Regions from separate parts of the Alcanivorax sp. NBRC 102024 genome, predicted to be linked through region 2. Evidence: predicted binding sites of a transcription regulator. Region 2 holds the regulator's gene; the other holds the start of a gene.
The links. The regulator PhoB, encoded in region 2, activates phosphate uptake and scavenging genes when phosphate is short. The targets are predictions, from matches to a motif close to TGTCATANNNNTGTCANA.

Region 1: a site for PhoB is predicted at 3,430-3,447, ahead of ppk1 (polyphosphate kinase 1). Genes of this name have one in related genera too.

What each region holds. Positions count from the first base shown of each region.
Region 1 is NZ_BDAS01000007.1:125,234-130,650, reverse strand. Features, by position in the region: gene ppx (exopolyphosphatase) at 1-1,159, shown strand, start outside; gene ppk1 (polyphosphate kinase 1) at 1,302-3,389, opposite strand; gene A0251_RS12240 (TonB-dependent siderophore receptor) at 3,754-5,417, shown strand, end outside.
Region 2 is NZ_BDAS01000001.1:460,737-466,153, forward strand. Features, by position in the region: gene A0251_RS02170 (TIGR00730 family Rossman fold protein) at 1-443, opposite strand, end outside; gene phoR (phosphate regulon sensor histidine kinase PhoR) at 499-1,809, opposite strand; gene phoB (phosphate regulon transcriptional regulator PhoB) at 1,921-2,625, opposite strand; gene ubiA (4-hydroxybenzoate octaprenyltransferase) at 2,823-3,695, opposite strand; gene A0251_RS17325 (hypothetical protein) at 3,958-4,335, shown strand; gene A0251_RS02195 (helix-turn-helix transcriptional regulator) at 4,332-4,523, shown strand; gene A0251_RS02200 (chorismate lyase) at 4,716-5,246, opposite strand.

The DNA of each region.
Region 1 (5,417 bases), on a different contig from region 2:
CGAAGAGGCCCGTCTGATTTACCTGGGGGTGGCGCACAGTCTGGCGGATGATGCCGGTCAGCGGCTGGTAGTGGATATCGGTGGCGGCTCCACGGAGCTGATTATCGGTGAGCGTTTTGAATCCACCGAGACAGAATCCCTGCACATGGGCTGTGTCAGTTTTGCCCAGCGCTTCTTTGCCGACGGCAGTATCAGCGAAAAGGCTTTCGACCGCGCCGTCACCGCCGCCCGGCAGGAGGTGCTGTCCATCCACGCCAACTATCGCCGTCTGGGCTGGCAGCAGGCCGTGGGGGCGTCTGGCACCATCAAGGCCATCAGCCAGGTGTGTGTGGACAACGGCTGGTCAGAGACCGGCATCACCATGGAGGGCCTGAAAAAGGCCCGCAAGAAGGTGATCAAGGCCGGCAAGGTGGAGCAGCTGGATCTGAAGGGGCTGCGCGAGGATCGCCGGGCGATCTTTCCCTCCGGGCTGGCGATTCTCTATGGCATCTTCGAGCAGTTGAGCATTGATCAGATGGAAGTGTCCGGTGGCGCGCTGCGCGAAGGTCTCTTGTATGACCTGCTGGGTCGATTCGCCCACGAGGATGTGCGCGAACGCAGCATCCAGTCGCTGATGAGCCGCCATCATGTGGAGCGCACCCAGGCGGAGCGCGTCTGCGACACGGCCATGGGGCTGTACCGTCAGGTGGCCAAGAGCTGGCAACTGGAGGATGACGAGCTGGCGGACACCCTGCGTTGGGGGGCGTTGCTCCACGAGGTGGGCCTGGCGGTCTCCCATAGCCAGTTCCACAAACATGGTGCCTATCTGGTAACCAATTCAGACCTGCCCGGGTTTTCCCGCCAGGAGCAGCAGGCCGTGGCAGTGCTGGTGCGCGGCCACCGCCGCAAACTTCCTCTTTCTGCGCTCTCGGAACTGCCCGACGATGAGCAGCAGGGCCTGTTGCGGCTTTGCCTGGTGCTGCGACTGTCTGCCCGCTTGCACCATGCCCGCTGCGACGAAGTCATACCCGAGATGATTCTCAACGCCGAGGACACGACGCTCAGCCTGCGTTTCCCTCGTCACTGGCTGGAAGAGCATCCGCTGACGCTGGCGGATCTGGAGCAGGAACAGGACTATTTCCGTGCTGGCGGCTATGAGTTGAAGTTAATGGATAATTGATCACTCGCGGGAAAGGGCATCCCGTTCTGAAACACAAGAGGCCGCGCCCAAACGCTTGGACGCGGCCTCTTGCCTGCAAAAACAGCCGCGACGCCAATCCGCGCCGTTATCGACTGTCCATTCTCACATATCCAGGAAAAACTCAGCTTCCGCCCAGGGTTTCCAGCAAGGTCTGTTGAGCGATGAACACTGGCTCGCCATTCTCGGGCTGGGCGCGCAGGTAGCTGCCATCGGGTTGCAGTAGCCAGGCGCGGCTGTTGTCGCGCAGGTAATAGTGCAGGCCCTGTTCAATTACCTGGGCCTTGAGCACCGGGTCGTTGATCGGGAAGCAGGTTTCCACCCGGTTGAACAGGTTGCGATCCATCCAGTCGGCACTGGAGCCATACACCAGATCCTCGCCGCCATGGTGGAAGTGATAAATCCGCGTATGTTCCAGGAAACGTCCGATCACCGAGCGCACCCGGATATTTTCGGAGAGCCCCGGGATTCCGGGTTTCAGACAACAGATACCGCGCACGATCAGATCAATCTCCACCCCCGCCTGACTGGCCCGGTACAGGGCCTGGATGATCTTCTCTTCGGTGAGGGAATTGAATTTGGCAATGATCCGCGCCGGTTTCCCGGCGGTGGCTTGCTGCGTTTCAAAGTCGATCCATTCGATCAGTGACGGGTGCAGGGTAAAAGGCGAATGCTTCAGCTGCTTGAGCCGCGCCGCCTTGCCCATGCCGGTGAGCTCCTGGAAGATCTTGTGCACGTCCTGGCAGATGCCTTTCTCGCAGGTCATCAGGCCGTAGTCGGTGTACAGCTTGGTGGTCTTGGTGTGGTAATTACCGGTGCCCAGGTGCACATAGCGTTTGATGCCATCGCCTTCGCGGCGCACCACCAGCAACATCTTGGCGTGGGTCTTGTAGCCCACCACCCCGTACACCACGATGGCGCCGGCTTCCTGCAAGCGCCGGGCCCCTTCGATATTGGATTCTTCGTCAAAGCGCGCCCGCAGTTCCACGATGGCGGTGACTTCCTTGCCGTTACGGGCGGCGGTTTCCAGATGATCAAGGATTTCTGACTTGGTACCGGTGCGGTAGAGGGTCTGTTTGATGGCCAGCACCTTGGGATCCCGGGCCGCTTCTGCCAGCAGGTTGACCACCGGCTGGAAGGATTCAAAGGGGTGATGCAGCAGAATATCCCCCTGGTCCATGGCGTCGAAAATGGTGTCTGTTTTTTTCACCGCCGGTGCCAGCTTCGGCGAAAAAGGCGGGTAGTGCAGGCGCGGGCGATTGACGCTGGTAAACATGCGCGCCAGATTCACCGGGCCATTCACCTCGTACAAATCAATCTCGGCAAGCTCGAACTGTTCCAGCAAATAGTCGATCAGGTGGCGAGGGCAATTGTCCGCCACTTCCAGGCGCACTTCGTCGCCATAACGGCGCGACAGCAATTGCCCTTTCAGGGCGCTGGCCAGATCTTCCACTTCCTCGTCCACTTCCATGTCCGCATTGCGGGTGACCCGGAACTGGTAGCAGCCGGTGGCTTTCATGCCGGGGAAGAGATCCGACACGTGGGCGTGGATCATGGATGACAGGAACACAAAGTTGTCGTCGCCCCCTTCGCTGATCTCGTCAGGGATGCGGATCAGGCGGGGCAGGGAACGGGGCGCAGGCACGATGGCCAGGCCGGTGGAGCGGCCAAAGGCATCCTTGCCGTCCAGCGGCACGATAAAGTTCAGGCTTTTATTCACCAGCCGCGGGAACGGGTGGGACGGATCCAGCGCGATGGGCGTCAATACCGGGTAGATCTGTTCGCGAAAATATTTTTTCACCCACTCGGCCTGGGCCTCGGTCCAGTCTTCCCGGCGCAGAAAGTCCACCCCTTCTTCGCGCAGGGCAGGCAGCAGGATGTTGTTGAGAATGTGGTACTGACGGTCCACCGCCTCGTGAGTAATGCGGCTGATTTCCCTCAGCACTTCCTCGGCCAGCATGCCGTCGGGGCCCGGTTGGCCGGTCTGGGTTTCCAGCTTGTTCTTCAGCCCGGCCACACGAATTTCAAAAAATTCGTCCATGTTGCTGGAAAAAATCAGCAGAAAATTCAGCCGTTCCATTAACGGATGGCTGTCATCCATGGCCTGCTCCAGTACCCGCAGGTTGAACTGCAGCAGGCTCAACTCCCGGTTGAAATAGTAATCCGGGTTATTGAGGTCGATGGCGCTGTGTTCGCTGGCAATGTCATTCATGGCGTCGTCCTGACGGGACCGTTTTCGGGGTTCCCTATTGCATGACATTAATGTGACACGGCAATGACAGCCGAAAAAAGATTTTATGTTACCTGGCCGGGAAAGGGACCCCTGAATTATGCCCAGCATACTTCAGTCCACGCTGATCATGCAGGGCTTCATGCAAAGGCTCCCCCGGGGGCTGTTCACATCCAGTCTGTGCGTCCTGCAGACGCCCCTTTTTGCCGGGTTACCCGGTGCTGCAGAGTTGAATTAGGTTCGTAAGCGTTGATTTTGGCGTTGTCCGGGGCTTTTCAGCGGGTTAAGCAATGAAATATAATGCGAATCATTCTTGTTATTGCTTGCCTTATTCTGGGAGTTTCTGATGAATTACCGAAATCGCGTGTTTTGGGGCACGCCGATGCTCGGCACCCTATTGCTGGTTGCCACCATTCCTGTTCAGGCCGATGAGGCCGACAGCCATGTTATTCCTGCCGTTCAGGTAAATGCCGACGTCCCTGAGGGTGAGGGCTATATCACCGAGGACCGGGCTGCCCAGTCGGGCAAGCTGGATGTGCCGGTGGAAAAGACCCCCTATGCCATTACCGTGGTAAATGAAGAGTTCATCAAGGATACCGGCGCCAAGAATGTTCAGGACGCGCTGGTGTATTCCTCCGGCGTCTATTCCGGTGCTTTCGGTTTCGATACTCGCGGTGACTGGGTGAAGGTGCGTGGCCTGGATGCCTCCGTCTATAAGGATGGCCTGCGCTCTGTTTATGGTTCCTACAACAGTGCCCGGCCCAACGTTTATGCCCTGGAAAGCATCGAAGTGCTCAAGGGGCCGTCTTCCGTGCTCTACGGTCAGGCGGAATTGGGCGGGATCGTGAATACGGTGTCCAAGCTGCCCAAACCGGAGAAGCAGGGCGAAATCTGGGCGCAGGTGGGCTCCTACGACCGCAAACAGCTGGCCGCCGATGTGACCGGCCCCATGTCCGAAGATGGCAAGCTGCTGTACCGCCTGGTTGCGCTCAAGCGTGAAAGCGGTACCCAGGTGGATCATGTGGACGACAATGGCTTTGTGTTTGCTCCGTCCTTTACCTGGCTGCCCACGGACAGCACCACCGTCACCCTGTTGTTCAATGCCCAGGAAAACAATGGCGGCATCTCCGCCCAGTTCCTGCCGGCGGAAGGCACCTTGCTGCCGGGCGTCAAGGGCGACATTCCGGTGGAGACCTTTGTCGGTGAGCCGAGCTGGGACCGTTATGACCGTACCCAGAACGAAGTCACCCTGTTCGTGGACCAGCGTCTGACTGACAACTGGAACCTGGCGGCTACCGCCCGCCACACCAGTTCCGAGACGGAAACCCGGGAGCACTGGGCGGCCATTGGCGGCACCATAAGTGCCGATGGAACGATTGAGCGCACCATGCACATGGCGGATCGTGCCACCGATGTCAGCAACTTCGATGTGCGCCTGGAAGGCAAGATGGACCTGGGGGTGACCCGCCATACCCTGGCGCTGGGTGTTGATTACCAGGATGCCCTGTGGGAAGAGGGCAACTATTTCTCTGATGTTGTGGCAACATCCACGATCAACCTCTACAACCCCCAGTATGGCAATGTGGTCTACAGCGCCCTGGACCCGGAAGATCGTAACGATAATGCCATTCGCCAGACCGGGGTTTACCTGATTGACCATATGGAAATCGGCAATGTGGTGGTGTCCGGTGCCTTGCGCCACGACGAATCCACCAACAAGGTTTTCGTTGTGGATAATGCCAATAGGGAAAGTGATGACAGCGAAACCACCGGTCGCCTGGGCCTGATGTACCAGTTCGATTTCGGTCTGTCTCCCTATGTGAGTTATTCCGAAGCGTTTGTGCCGAATCTGGGGACGAACGATGGCAGCAGCCTTGCGGCCACCACCGGTGAGCAGCAGGAGGCCGGGTTCAAGTATCTGAACGACGCGGGTGATCTGTCTGCCTCGGCGGCCTATTTCTATATCGAAGAAACCAATCGTGTGGTGCCTTCTCCCGGTCAAGACAGCGT
Region 2 (5,417 bases):
TGGTCGAGGAAAGTGATTAGGTGGTCGTAATAGCCGTTGATGTTCAGCAGGGCGCAAGGTTTGTGGTGAAAGCCCAGTTGCGCCCAGGTCAGAATTTCAAAAATTTCTTCCAGCGTACCCATGCCGCCGGGCAAGGCGATAAAGCCGTCAGAGCAATCGGCCATGGCCGCTTTGCGCTCATGCATGGAACCGACTACACGCAATTCGGTGAGATGGTCGTTGCCGATTTCCTTGCGCATTAAGGCATCGGGAATAATGCCGATCACCTCACCGCCCCGTTGCATGACCGCATTGGCGATGGCGCCCATGACACCGACGCTGGCGCCACCATAAACGAGTCCCAGCCCGCGCTTTACCAGTTCGTCGGCCAGATCTTCAGCGGCGGTGATGTAGTCGTTCCCCTCACCGGGGCTGGAGCCGCAATAGACGCAGATTCTTTTCATGGATATTCACCTGATCCCTGCGACGCTCCTACGGCGGGGTATTTAAAAGTATCACTCATCCCGCCACCGCCGTGGGTTTGCTCACCAACCGCTCCGCCGGGAAATGACAGGTGAAGACGCTCCCCTTGCCCAGCTGACTCTTGATTTCCAGTTTGCCGTTATGACGGATCATCACATGTTTGACGATGGCCAGGCCCAGGCCGGTACCGCCGGTCTCGGTGACGCGGCTGTTGTCCGGGCGGTAGAAGCGTTCGGTGAGACGCGGGATATGCGCCGGGTCGATGCCGACACCGTTATCACTCACCGCCAGGTGTGCGCCACGCTCATCCTGCCACCAGTGAATACGGATCTGGCCACCGGCGGGGGTGTACTTGACCGCATTGGTGATCAGATTGCCGAAGGCGCTCTCCAGCTCCGCCGGGTTGGCAATCAGGCGGGCTTCTTCGGGCACGTCCAGCTCAATGCTGTGGCCCTTGTCGGCGCTGATCGCCAGGGCATTTTCGCGCATGCGCTTGAGCATGCCGTGGACAGGGACCGCCTGGCTGAGATTGTCCGCATTGGTGCCCTCCAGCCGTGCCAGCAACAGCAGGTCCGAGACCAGGGCTTCCATACGGTTGGACTGGTTGTCCATCTGGGTGAGGGCCCGCCGTAACCGGGACTGTTCCTCCGGCACCGTGTCCAGCAGGGTTTCCAGGTAGCCCTTGAGCACGGTCAGTGGGGTTTTCAGTTCGTGGCTCACGTTGGCCACGAAATCCTTGCGCATCTGTTCCAGATGATGGATCCGGGTGACATCCCTGGCCATCATCAACTGCTCGCCCACCCCAAATTCGGTAATGCGAAATTGCAGGATGCGGTTGTCGTCCACCGGCGAGGGAATCTCCAGCGCCTCGCGGAAATCCCCCTTGCTCAGGTATTCGGTGAATTTCGGATGGCGCACCAGGTTGGTCAGCGGCTGGCCCAGATCCTGGCGGGCGTTGAACCCCATGTAGCGTTCCGCAGCCTGGTTCCAGTATTCCAGGTAGCCGTGCTGGTCAATCAGAATGACCACATCTTCCAGGGCATTCACCGATTGCTGGGCACGGTGAATGATGCCCTGCAGATTTTCCTGGGCGCGGCGTTCTTTCTGGAAAAGGTGCTCAAGGCGGGTGTAGAACTCCCCCCACAGCCCGATGCTGTCCGGGGGTTCGGTGTGGTCATCGCGCACCAGCCAGCTGTACAGACCAAACAGCTGCCGGGTGCTCCAGATGATGTAGCCCAGCAGACCGACCACCAGTGGCCAGATGTGGCCCACTGCCAGCGCTGCCGCAACGGACAGCAGGATCAAGCCGACTATGCGATTTACTTCCTTGGCCAGACTGGCTTTCATGATCTCGCTTCCACCGCCCCGTTGCGGCTACGTGGGTGCATTCACCGTCACCGATCCGCATTGCATCACCTCTGGGGATTGCGCGCAACGCGCCATGCGGACCGGATCGCTTCAGCTTGCCTTGGCGGATTTTACCGAAAAACGGTAGCCAGTGCCGCGGACTGTCTGGATAAAGCGGTCGTAGCCGAAGGGGGACAGGGCCTTGCGCAGCCGGCGGATATGCACATCGATGGTGCGGTCTTCCACATAGACATTGGCGCCCCACACCTGATCCAGCAGCTGGGTCCGCGAATAGGCCCGCTCCTGGTGGCTCATGAAGAATTCCAGCAGACGGTACTCCGTGGGCCCCATGTCCACCGGCTCATCGTCGGCGCTGATGCGATGGCTCACCGGATCCAGGCACAGGCCTTCCACTTCGATGGCCTTGTCTGCCGCGGTGCTGGAAGCACGCCGCAGCACGGCCTTGATGCGGGAGATCAGTTCGCGGGTGGAAAACGGCTTGGTGATGTAGTCGTCGGCGCCCACATCCAGCCCCTGGATCTTGTTGTCCTCTTCGCTCTTGGCGGTAAGCATGATGATGGGGATTTCGTTGGTGGTCTCATCACGCTTGAGGCGGCGGGCCAGCTCGATACCGGTAACCGACGGCAGCATCCAGTCCAGCAACACCAGATCCGGGCGTTCATCGACAATAATTTCGTGGCCTCGCTGGGCGTTTTCCGCCTCCAGCACATCAAAATCGGCCAGCTCCAGCGCAACGGCCACCATTTCCCGAATGGCGGGTTCGTCGTCAACAATCAGAATACGGTTACGGGACATGGCTTTCCTTCCTTGCCTGTCTGTCTGTGTTGCCCTATTAGATTGCTTTTTTGTGACATCTGTATGACAAATTGGGCGGAAACGGGCGAAAAAGCAAGGGGGGGAAGCGTTACGAGGTACGAGTCGCGCGTGACGAAAAACCGGACAATCGAGACGGGGTTGTCCGGTTTTCGGAACTCGCCACTTTCAACTCGCGGCTAGAAGTACTGGAAATACAACCCGACAAACACACACGCCCCGGCCCAGTGGTTATTGAGAAAAGCGTGGAAGCTGGGCCAGCGTTCCCGGTAACGGATCAGGCTGTGCTGGAACAGGAAACTCAGGGACATGCCGGCCAGACCCAGGAACCAGGGCCAGGAAAAGTCCAGCCGTTGCCCCACCATGATCAGGGCCAGCAGAGTCAGCCCCTGGAGGATGGCGATCATCAAGCGGTCCGCATCGCCGAACAGGATGGCGGTGCTCTTGATGCCCAGTTTCAGGTCGTCTTCCCGGTCGCACATGGCGTATTCGGTGTCGTAGGCCACGGTCCACACCAGGTTGGCCACGTAAAGCAGCCAGGCGATTTCCGGCACGGCACCGGTTTCGGCGGCAAAGGCCATGGGAATGGCCCAGCTGAAGGCGGCGCCGAGAAACAGTTGCGGCATAAAGGTGAAGCGCTTGGTAAAGGGGTACAGCACCGCCAGCCCCAGCCCGCCGAAGGACAGCCAGAACGTCAGTTCATTGAGAAACAGCACCAGCACAAAGGCCAGCAGCCCCAGCCCGCAAAACAACGCCAGGGCTTTCTTGGCGCTGATAGCACCGGTGGCCAGCGGACGGCCTTTGGTGCGTTCCACATCGCCGTCGAAATCCCGGTCGGCAAAGTCGTTAATCACGCAGCCAGCGGCACGCATGATGATCACCCCGAGAATGAAGATCACCACGGTCTTCAGGCTGGGCGTACCGTTCCCGGCAATCCACACCGCCCACAGGGTCGGCCACAACAGCAACAAGGTGCCGATGGGGCGGTCCAGCCGCATCAACTGAATGTAGGGCCAGAGCGACGGGTAGCGTTGTTCAACGAAGGCAAACATGGGACATCCGGTTGTCAGGGGCGGGGGTAAGTTTCAAGTTGAAAGTGGAAAGTTTCAAGGCGCGAATCGAATGGGTAGCCAATCGAGATCGCCGATAACGCGCCGCCGCGCAAGAAGAGATCATGAATCGCGGCCCGCATGGTTTGGCGGTAGCGTGATCTTACCGGTCGTTGCTTCAGAAGGCGTCAAGTATGCTTGACATTCGAACAAGAGGTTCCTAGGATTTTATGTAAAGCTCGCTTTACATATCAGGGTCTTTACAATGTGGAATACAAAACGATATCTAACTGAATTTGGCCTGAGCATGGCGCTATATATGGCCGCGCTGTTCTTTAGCATTTATTTCCTTGTGCATTATCCAGATGCCTCCTGGATTGTCTGGGTGTCCTTGTTGCCAGTGCTGCCAGCGATATTGGCAACCGTATCCGTCCTTAGAGCGCTTAGACGGCTTGATGAGCTTCAGCAGCGAATACAGCTGATGAGCTTTGCTATCAGTTTTGCCATTGTTGGTCTTGTGACCTTTACCTATGGCTTTCTTGAAAATGTCGGCTTCCCGCATATCCCTTATGTATGGATTTTCCCTTTCATGATAGCTGTGTGGGGTTTATCTATGCCCTTTGTCGCGAGATCTTATCGATGAGGAATACATTACGAGAGTTAAGGTCGAAAGAAGGTATGTCGCAGGCAGAGATAGCCAAAATACTGAAGGTGTCACGCCAAACCATTAACTCAATTGAAAAAGGCAAGTACGACCCAAGCTTGCCTCTAGCGTTCAGGATAGCCGGCCATTTTGGTTTGAAAATAGAAGAGATCTTCGTTCCGGATTGAGGCAAATCGCGCATTCGGTTATTGGCGGCGGAGATGAGTTCCCGCCTGCAAGCTGCAAATCTAAAGGCATGAATCAGGCGAGTAGCCAACCGAAATCACCGGAGCCGCGCCGCCGCTGTGAGCGCTCCAAAAATAGAAGCGCGGCGATAACCTTGCCGTTTAACCAAGGCTCTTGCCCGCGCCTTGCAACTTTCAACTCGCAACTTTCAACTGAACCTTCTCCCACAGCGCCGGCAGGAAGTATTCTGCCACCAGCAACGGTTCACCGCGTTTGATAAAACGGGACTGGCGCCCCCAGCACACTGGCATGGCTTCTGCAGGGCTACCAAAGCGGGCCCAGACCTGGTCGCGCTGGCAGGTGGGGCGTTTGTACAGTTCCAGGCCCAGGGAGCGGCTGCCCATATGGCCCAGGGAGCGATTGGCACCGGTCAGACTGGTCAGGGGGAGTACGCTGCGGGCGGCCACCACCGGGGTGTCGTCCAGCAGCAGGGTCACTTCGCGGATTAGCGCCGCCCGCCGGGGGGCCAGGTTCAGCAGTTGCCGTTCGTCGGCGCGGGGAAAGCTGATGGCGTGGTAGCCCGGCGCTACCCGGAACTGGCCGTGACGCTTCAGGCGCAGGGTCAGGGAGGCGGGATCCGCCATCCAGTCACGGATACGCGGCGGCAGCACCAGCTGTTCCAGCGGGCGCCAAAGGCTGTCAGGATGCAGGGCGGCAGGCAGCATGGGTCTCTCAACGTCGCAGGCCGCAGGACTATGGCGCAAGCGGTGACTCAGGGCAAGTCGGCGGTCAGCCTGTGTGCAGGCGCTTGCCTGCAAGGGATAATGGCGCTGGGCCCGGTCGATGGACCCCGGCGCCGTGCTTTGCCAGCGCCCAATGTCATTGATTTTTCGGGC